Undibacterium sp. KW1: one gene and its partner. The protein of the gene in region 2 binds, or shares a complex with, the protein of the main gene of each other region. Links are inferred from orthologs where the notes say so. Each region holds a gene or a part of one and is shown on either strand. Other genes may lie near its edges.

Region 1 (4,983 bases), 700 kb from region 2 along the record:
GGCTATGCTGGCCCCCAGGCAGGCTGCCAGCAATTGATGCCCGGGTTCCAGGAAAACATGGTTCCAGCCGCCAATAAAACCGACAAAAGCCACGATCATGATCAAGGGGCCGGGTGTGGTCTCACCCAGGGCCAGGCCATCCATCATTTGTGCTGTGTTCAACCAATGATATTGCTCAACTGCTGCCTGCACCATGTACGGTAGTACCGCATAGGCACCGCCAAAACTGAACATGGCAGCCTTGGTAAAAAAACTGGCCATATCAGTCAAGGGGTGAGGCAGGCCAAAACTGAATGCCAGCAACAACCATACTGCGACAGTAAGCAATATCCCCAGGCTCAATGTGATGAGCAGCTTTAACCAGGAAAAGCGTGCGTGCACGGGTGTAGGTGTGTCGTCATCAATGATGGCAGGCAGATGCGGATGTGTGGTGTGATCAGAGGTTGATTTTACGGGATTGCAGTGTTTGCGAAATATCAGGCCGGTACATGCAGCCGCTATGATCACGAGAGGGAAGGGGAGATGTAACCAGGCGATTGCAGCAAAGGCGGCCATCGCGACCGCAACCAATACGCTGCTCTTCAGGGTGCGTTGCGCGATGCGCCAGGCCGCAGCCAGAACAATCGCGACTACCGCAGGTTTGATGCCGCTCATGATTGCTTGAACTGCAGTATTGTCACCAGCAGCCATGTATATCCAGGACAGCAGGGTTAATATCAGAAGTCCGGGCAAGACAAATAGCAGGCCAGCCATAATGCCACCCTTGGTCTTGTGCATGAGCCAGCCTATGTAGATGGCAAGTTGCGTCGCCTCAGGCCCAGGCAGGAGCATGCAGTAATTCAAGGCATGTAAAAAACGTGCTTCGGATATCCAGCGACGCTTTTCCACAAGTTCTGCATGCATCAGTGCAATTTGCCCCGCTGGTCCGCCAAAACTGATGAATCCCAGCTTGAGCCAGTACAGGAATGCAGTTTTCAGGGCGACTTCATGAGCAGGCAAAGTTTATGCTTTCTATATTTCACTGATTAACTGATAAATATGTTGCCAGTGGACCGCTGTTTATATGTTGATGCACACAAAAAAACCGGCAATCAGAAAGAAAGCCGGTTTTTTCTTGAGCCCGTGCAGAAGACTGTCCGGGGGGGCATATGCTCACATCAAGAGCGACGTGTTTCCACCATCACCAATGGCTCATCAGCAACAACTGGCAATGGTTTGCGCTCGCGGGGAACGCGTACCGGTGCCACCATTTTTTCTGCTTCCGCTTTGGCGGCCTGCAGTTTCACTGGGTCGGTGCTGGCCAATACCAATCCGGCGTCTTTCAGCATGCTATGCAGGGATTCCAAAGGCATGGTCGCATCCTGTGGTTTTGCTGCTGGCGTGCTGATTGCCGGCGCTGTAACTACCTGAACTGGTGCTACTTCAACTGCAGAAGCTTGAGGAATAACTTCTGCCGGAGCAGAGACGATTGCCTCAGTAACTGGAACTGGTTCAGTTGTGCTGACTGTTGTTGCAGTCTCAACTGCAGGAGCCACCACCGGGCTTGCTTCTGCTGGAGCAGCCATTACAGGAGCTTCAGGAGCCGCAACAACTGCTGGTGTGCTGATGGCTTCCTGTGGTGCCGCAGCAGCTACGGTTACTGCGACAGCAGGTGCCGCTGTGCTTACTGCTTCAGTAAAGGTCGCAGGCTGGCTGACTTCAGCAACGTGGTTTGCCGCGTTGTCAGGTGCTGCTGGTGTCGCAACTTCGGGAGCGACCACTGTGCTCACTGTAGCCACATCGCTGCCTGTAATGGCATCGACTATTTCACTGCCGTCAATCGGCAATTCGCCTTGCTCATTGACTTGCTCGTTACCATCGCGGTCGCGGCGGTTGCGGTTGCGGCCACCACGACGGCGACGGCGACGACGCTCTTCGCCTTGCTCGCTATTGTCGTTTTCTGCGCCAGATTCCAGTGCTTCCAGCTGTGGAGCTGCTGGCATGACATCAACTGGTGCTGGATCTACATGCTTGTGGATAGGTTCTTCCTTGCTTTCCTGAGCCTGGTTTTCCTTGCGCTCGTCGCGTTGACGTTGCTGACGTTCGCGGCGAGTTTCCTGCGATTCCCGCTCTTCACGCGGTGGCTTAGGTGCTTTTGGTGGGCGTGGATTTTCCGCTGCTACCGGTTTGACTGCTTCCTGCTCTGGCTTCTCAGCCTTTGCCGGGCGGTCTTCGCGCTCATCACGGTCACGGTTGCGGCGGTTGCGGTTACGCTGGCTGTTACTATTTCCATTGCGCGGGCCGCGGCCATTGCGGTCACGTTCGGCGGTTTTTTCTTCTGCTGGTTTTGGTGTTTCTACCTTGGCTGGCTCAGATTTACCAAACAGGAAACCAAACAACTTGCCGAAGAAGCCAGGTTCTGCTGGGGCTGCAACTGGTGCAACGACCACTGGGGCAACTTCCTTGCGTTCAACGATAGGTGCAGTTTCAGGCGTAATGCTCTTGACGACGGCTTCCTGACGTGGCTTGACGTCTTCTTTCTGACGTTTGCTGTAGCCAATGTCGGTATCGGCCTGCTCAGCCATGGCGTAGCTGGCGTGGTGGTCTTCGAGGCGTGGATCATCTGTTTTCAGGCGATCCAGCTTGTAATGTGGGGTTTCCAGATGCTTGTTGGGGATCAGGATGACCGTAACGCGGTGGCGCGTTTCTATCTTCAGGATCTCGCCACGTTTTTCATTTAGCAGGAAAGCAGCAACATCGACAGGTACCTGGACATGGATTGCTGCTGAGTTTTCCTTCATGGCCTCTTCCTGGATAATGCGCAGGACTTGCAGGGCAGAAGACTCGGTGTCGCGGATATGGCCAGTGCCGTTGCAACGTGGGCAAGTCACATGGCTGCCTTCGGACAGGGAAGGGCGCAGGCGCTGGCGTGACAATTCCATCAGGCCAAAGCGGGAAATTTTGCCCATTTGCACACGTGCGCGGTCATAGCGCAGGGCATCTTTGAGGCGGGTTTCAACTTCGCGCTGGTTCTTGGCGTTTTCCATGTCGATAAAATCGATCACGATCAAACCACCCAGGTCACGCAGGCGCAATTGACGGGCTACTTCTTCAGCGGCTTCCAGGTTGGTATTGAAAGCCGTCGTTTCGATATCGCCACCACGGGTGGATCGTGCCGAGTTAACGTCAACCGACACCAAAGCTTCAGTGTGATCGATTACGATCGCGCCGCCAGATGGCAGTGGTACGGTACGGGAATAGGCAGTTTCGATCTGGTGTTCGATCTGGAAACGTGAGAACAGCGGCACATCATCGCTGTAACGTTTAACGCGATGCACCATGTCGGGCATCACGTGACTCATGAATTGCTGGGCCTGTTCGTAAATTTCATCGGTATCGATGAGGATTTCACCAATATCAGGCTGGAAATAGTCGCGGATCGCGCGGATCACCAGCGAAGATTCCTGATAAATCAGGAACGCACCCGGGGAAGATTTGCCAGCGCCTTCAATGGCACGCCAGAGTTGCATCAGGTAATTCAAGTCCCATTGCAATTCATCGACATTGCGGCCTATGCCTGCAGTGCGGGCAATCACAGACATGCCGCCAGGCAAGTCCAGTTTGTCCATGGTTTCGCGCAATTCCTGACGGTCTTCACCTTCGACGCGACGGGAAACACCACCACCACGCGGGTTGTTAGGCATCAAAACCAGGTAGCGGCCTGCCAGGGAAATGAACGAGGTCAGGGCTGCACCCTTGTTGCCACGTTCTTCTTTTTCGACCTGGACCATGATTTCCTGGCCTTCGCGCAGTGCTTCTTTAATGGAAGCATTGCGTACGTCTACACCTTCTTTAAAGTAGGTGCGGGCGACTTCTTTGAAGGGGAGGAAACCGTGACGTTCTTCGCCGTAGTTGACGAAACAGGCTTCAAGGGAAGGCTCGATACGAGTGATCACGCCTTTGTAGATATTCGATTTGCGCAGTTCGCGGCCGGCAGTTTCGATATCTATGTCAATGAGCTTTTGCCCATTGACAATGGCAACGCGCAACTCTTCTTGCTGCGTCGCATTGAACAGCATACGTTTCATGTTTTTACTCCGTGACCTGGTGGTCATCTTGTGTTGCCATCCATTGAAGGGGCAACTGTACTGATACGGGATGTACGCGGGAGCGGAGTGTTTGAGGGGGAGGGAAATGCCTGAGACAAAACAGGGCGGAGTCTATATGGCCATGAAAAGCCAAGTAGAACTGATGTTATGGCAATATGGCCATCTGTTTTGCGTTGGGCGCGGATAATCAAGATAAATCAAGTTCGAGTGCACATGTCCCCCGCGTTGTCTGACCTGCTTATTGGTGAACAAGCAAGTGCAACGCCAGGCGATGAGCAACTTTGGTGCCAGACCATCTTATTGTGTTGTGTCTGGCGGAATCGACCCTATTACCTCAATCATCAACTGGCAAGCTCACTGATTTAATATGTAAACCAGCGCCTCTTGCCAGACTAATATCCTTACAATTCAAACTCTCTGATCCAACTTCACTTATCTAAGCCCGATAACAACAATTGGCGGTTACCTTGACCTGTAAATGACGCTGCATACACATCTTTTCCATCAAATTTGCAAACAGGCGAGGCTTATGGACATGCCCCTGTGTAAAATAGGCGTTTATTCCTCTTACACTGCTTACAGCGTTAAATGCTGAAGCGAAAATGATTATATATTCAAAATGAAGGACTTAGCGACAAATAATAGGGGAGCACATCAAATTCAGATGGAAAAGCCTTCCCCTCAGCAGCCTTCGGCCTCCCAACCCAAAGTTCAGATGCTCACGATCTCGGAAGAAGAGGCTGGGCAGCGCATCGATAATTTCTTGCTGCGCATCTGTAAAGGCGTACCAAAAAGTCACGTTTACCGGGTTTTGCGCTCTGGTGAAGTGCGTGTCAACAAGGGGCGCATAGACCAGTTATACCGTTTGGTGGAGGGGGATGTGGTCCGGGTGCCG
Region 2 (4,337 bases):
GCAAATCCCTGTCCAAGGGTTGCGTCGCTTTTTCAAAGTCGGACTTGACAGCATTGAGGCGCAAATCCAGGCCACCATTTTGCTGTGAATTCGATACCGCATAAATGTTATTGCGCAAGCTGCTGAATAATTGTTTGGTTGCAGCGATCTTGTCCTGTTCAGGAGCTGGTGCTGGCAAACTATTCGCAGTAAACGCGCTGGTACCAGCTACCGAGTTTTTGCCTGATTTGTTGAGATTTTCATCTTGTGCAACTTTTTCAAAGCTGGCACGCAAAGCAGCACGCACATCTTCTCGCAATACAAAATCATTGCCGTCCAACTTGCCAGCAGAGGCTATTTGTTTTACCACGCAAGCTACACGGCTACCCTGGCTTGTAGCATCGCAGGAAAGTGCCTTGTCCAGTGCCAGTTGCGAAATGGCAGTCAGACTCAGGCCCTGGATTTTTTCATCGACATAAGTATCTTGCGATGACTCTGCCGTCGTGTGGATGACAGGGACCCTTTGCGGGTCAAAACCCAGTAAAGCCTGCACACCTGCCCTGGCCCTGTCTATATTGGATGAGTTCAGGCCACCCGCTTTTTCTGCAAGCTGAACGATCAATTCTGTCAGCGGCGTAACGCTGCCCCAATATACTGGCTCAGGACTGGCGCCCTGCTTGACAACACTGCGCAACTTCAAGTCTTCAGGAAAAGGCAAATCTGCCTGGGTGGCTTCGTCATACATCATTGCACCTGGCGCCCCGCTTACTTCGATGAGAAAGCTGGTGACACTGCCAGGTACCGATATCGCATAGCTCCCGTCAGCGCCGGTAGTAGCTGTCGCAAAAGAACTGGCAGATTTATTACCGGACTGATCAAGACTAAAGGCTGATACGCGCGCGCCGTTGATGCGCCCCTTTGCGACTATGCCGATAAGTTGCCGGCCGCTGTTACTGACAGCTACTGTAGCGCCATTCGCGTTATTGCTGGCGGTACTAGCACCGCCGCTTCCACCACCACAAGCGCTGAGCAATGCTGACAATAAGACGGGAATAAAAAATTGATACTTGTTATTTTTCATGAAGTAATCGAAGTTTGAGCACAAAAGCGCCCATGCATAAAAAGTACAAAATGCAGCTGGCATCTAGGAAAATGCAATATCTGCAATTTTGTTACGAAATGTAAATGCAAAAAAGACTGGTGATTCTAACACCAGAATGCTGCTTGACCACATACAGGACGAACAAATATGTGGCTATATGTATATGGGATGTAAATGAGGTATAACTGAGGAAGCACAGCCACATCAGGCTGACTATGAATACTATCAGCGCTTGACCTGGTCAGGCTGTGCAGTCGTTGAAGCAGGTGAATTGGCATCCAGTATCTGCACGAAAATTTCGTTCTTCTTGATCATGCCCAGCTCAAAACGGGCACGCTCTTCTACCGCATCTGTACCTGTCTTCAAATCCTGCACTTCGGATTCGAGCTTGCCATTGCGTTCTTTTAATTTTTCGTTATTTCCTTTTACCTGCGCTACCTGCCTGTCCAACTCCCAGACACGCAACCAGCCCCCTTACCCAACCACAGCGGGTATTGGATCAACATCAACAGGGCAGCAAAGGAAAGAGCTATCAAACGCACGGATAATTAAAGCAAAAAAATAAAAACAAAACCAATCTGTTTCCAAAAGCAGACCTACAAGAAAAAGGGGAACCCAGTTCCCCTTTTTATTTGCACGATACCAGATTACTTCAGATTATAGAAGGCGTCGCGACCAGGGTAGCTGGCAATTTCGCCCAAATCTTCTTCAATACGCAGCAATTGGTTGTATTTTGCCATACGGTCAGAACGGGACAAAGAGCCGGTCTTGATTTGCAAGGCATTGGTACCAACGGCTATGTCAGCGATAGTGCTGTCTTCTGTTTCACCGGAACGATGGGAAATAACGGCAGTATAACCTGCACGTTTTGCCATTTCGATCGCTGCAAAAGTCTCAGTCAAAGTACCAATCTGGTTAATCTTGATCAGGATGGAGTTGGCGATACCTTTTTGTATGCCTTCTTTGAGGATCTTGGTATTGGTGACGAACAAGTCATCGCCAACGATCTGGACTTTCTTGCCCAGTTTTTCAGTCAGGATAGCCCAGCCGTCCCAGTCGCCTTCGGCCATGCCATCTTCGATGGAGATGATAGGATATTTATCTACCCATGTTGCGAGCAGGTTGGTAAAGTCAGCGGAAGACAAAGTCAGGCCTTCACCTTCGAGGTGGTATTTGCCATCTTTGTAGAATTCGCTGGCAGCGCAATCCAGGCCCAGGGCGATTTGCGTGCCTGGCTCGTAGCCAGCAGCTTCTATCGCCTGGATGATCAGTTTGATGGCGGCTTCATGGTTATCTACGGAAGGAGCAAAACCACCTTCATCACCAACTGCTGTGGTCAAACCCTTGTCATGCAGGATTTTTTTCAGTGCGTGGAATACTTCAGCACCATAGCGAACTGCTTCGCGGAAAGTTGGCGCGCCTACCGGGATAATCATGAATTCTTGAATATCCAGATTATTGTCAGCGTGTGCACCACCGTTGATGACGTTCATCATAGGCACTGGCAATTGCATTGCGCCTGAACCGCCGAAATAACGGTACAGTGGCAGGCCAGCTTCTTCAGCAGCAGCTTTGGCAACAGCCATGGACACAGCCAGCATGGCATTTGCACCGAGGCGACTCTTGTTTTCAGTGCCGTCCAGATCGATCAGGGTACGATCCAGGAATGCCTGTTCATTCGCATCCAGGCCCATGATGGCTTCAGCGATTTCAGTATTGATGTGTTCGCAGGCTTTCAGGACGCCCTTGCCCAGATAGCGGGACTTGTCGCCATCACGCAGCTCTATCGCTTCGCGGGAACCTGTGGATGCGCCGGAAGGCACAGCAGCGCGGCCCATGACACCAGATTCCAGCAAGACATCACATTCAACAGTTGGGTTACCGCGCGAATCCAGAACTTCACGACCGATAATGTCAACGATGGCACTCATTCAATTCTCCTAAACAATCAAAATATCGAACAAAATATCTAACAAAATAATACGAATCTGATTTGCAAAACATCTGCTGGCTGGATATGCCGACAGATAAATAAAGCTGGCAGCTGTAATGACTTTATTACAGCCAAAATGATGGTGCAGATGATACCCCATTACGGGGACACTTCAAGCCGCACAAAACTTTATTCTTGCGGCTTTTTACGCTGATAAGCAAAAAAACCTTCCCCACAGATTAAATCATGCAAAAGCAGGTTCAAAAAGCCTGGCATACCCCATCAGTACAGTCTCCGGGGCCTGCTAACAACATTCTTTCAGGCAACTACATACCATCTTGCAAAAAAAGGCGAGCCGCAAAAGTGGCTCGCCTTTTAATCAGAATTTGCAGATAACAGACAAACCAGTATTCAAACTACCCAACTGGAGGTCTGCATCAAATCCCTTACATCTCATGCCTTGTTACCCTGCGCCTTTTTATGTTCTATCGCCGCCCTGGCGAAAGAGATAAACAAGGGGTGACCGTCGCGCGGTGTCGATTTGAATTCAGGGTGGTACTGCACACCCAGATACCATGGATGCACATCGCGTGGCAATTCCATGATTTCACACAAATCTTCTGTCGGTGTACGGGCAGATACTGTTAAACCAGCAGCCTCCACACGTCCCAGATAATGGTTATTGGCCTCATAGCGATGGCGATGACGCTCAGTCACGACATTGCCATAAATCTCGGACGCGAGCGTACCGGGGCGAACTGCGCAAGTCTGTGCCCCCAGGCGCATGGTGCCGCCGAGGTCGGAATTCTCATCGCGTGTTTCGACTTTACCGTCATGGTTTTGCCACTCATTAATCAGTGCAACCACAGGCTGTTCTGTCTCGGCATCAAACTCTGTCGAGTTTGCCATGGCCAGACCTGCCTTGTTACGTGCATATTCAATCAGGGCAACCTGCATACCCAGGCAAATACCCAGGTAAGGTATTTTGTTTTCACGTGCATAACGGGCTGCCAGTATCTTGCCTTCTACACCACGCTTGCCGAAGCCGCCTGGCACCAGGATGGCATCGTATTTTTCCAGCGACTTGGTGCCGTGAGCTTCAATTTCTTCAGAATCCACGTATTCAATATTCACACGGCTTTCAGTATGGATACCGGCATGACGCAGGGCTTCTGTCAAAGACTTATACGACTCTGTCAGATCGACATATTTACCTACCATGCCGATAGTGACTTCTTCTTTCGGATTTTCCAGCGCATAGATCAATTTGTCCCACATCGCCAGATCAGCCGGTTTTGGTGACAAGCCCAATTTATCGCAGAC

The links. The genes of interacting proteins can lie anywhere in the genome.
Region 1: the proteins of eno (region 2) and UNDKW_RS13930 are in contact, whole or in part, in a solved structure (PDB 2FYM), measured with the Escherichia coli proteins. The link is inferred for Undibacterium sp. KW1 from one-to-one orthologs.

The regions. Positions count from the first base shown.
Region 1 is NZ_AP018439.1:3,094,770-3,099,752, reverse strand. The notes cover bases 958-4,408. They hold UNDKW_RS13930 (Rne/Rng family ribonuclease), read right to left. Parts: upstream 4,068-4,408; coding sequence 1,158-4,067; downstream 958-1,157. Other genes in these bases: chrA (chromate efflux transporter), read right to left, coding at 958-999. Outside these bases: more of chrA, read right to left, coding at 1-957; UNDKW_RS13925 (RluA family pseudouridine synthase), read left to right, coding at 4,708-4,983. UniProt on the Escherichia coli protein: Endoribonuclease that plays a central role in RNA processing and decay. Required for the maturation of 5S and 16S rRNAs and the majority of tRNAs. Also involved in the degradation of most mRNAs.
Region 2 is NZ_AP018439.1:2,390,753-2,395,089, reverse strand. The notes cover bases 871-3,675. They hold eno (phosphopyruvate hydratase), read right to left. Parts: upstream 3,013-3,675; coding sequence 1,729-3,012; downstream 871-1,728. Other genes in these bases: UNDKW_RS10735 (CTP synthase), read right to left, coding at 3,468-3,675; UNDKW_RS10750 (hypothetical protein), read right to left, coding at 871-1,060. Also shown: more of UNDKW_RS10750, read right to left, coding at 1-870; more of UNDKW_RS10735, read right to left, coding at 3,676-4,337. UniProt on the Escherichia coli protein: Catalyzes the reversible conversion of 2-phosphoglycerate (2-PG) into phosphoenolpyruvate (PEP). It is essential for the degradation of carbohydrates via glycolysis.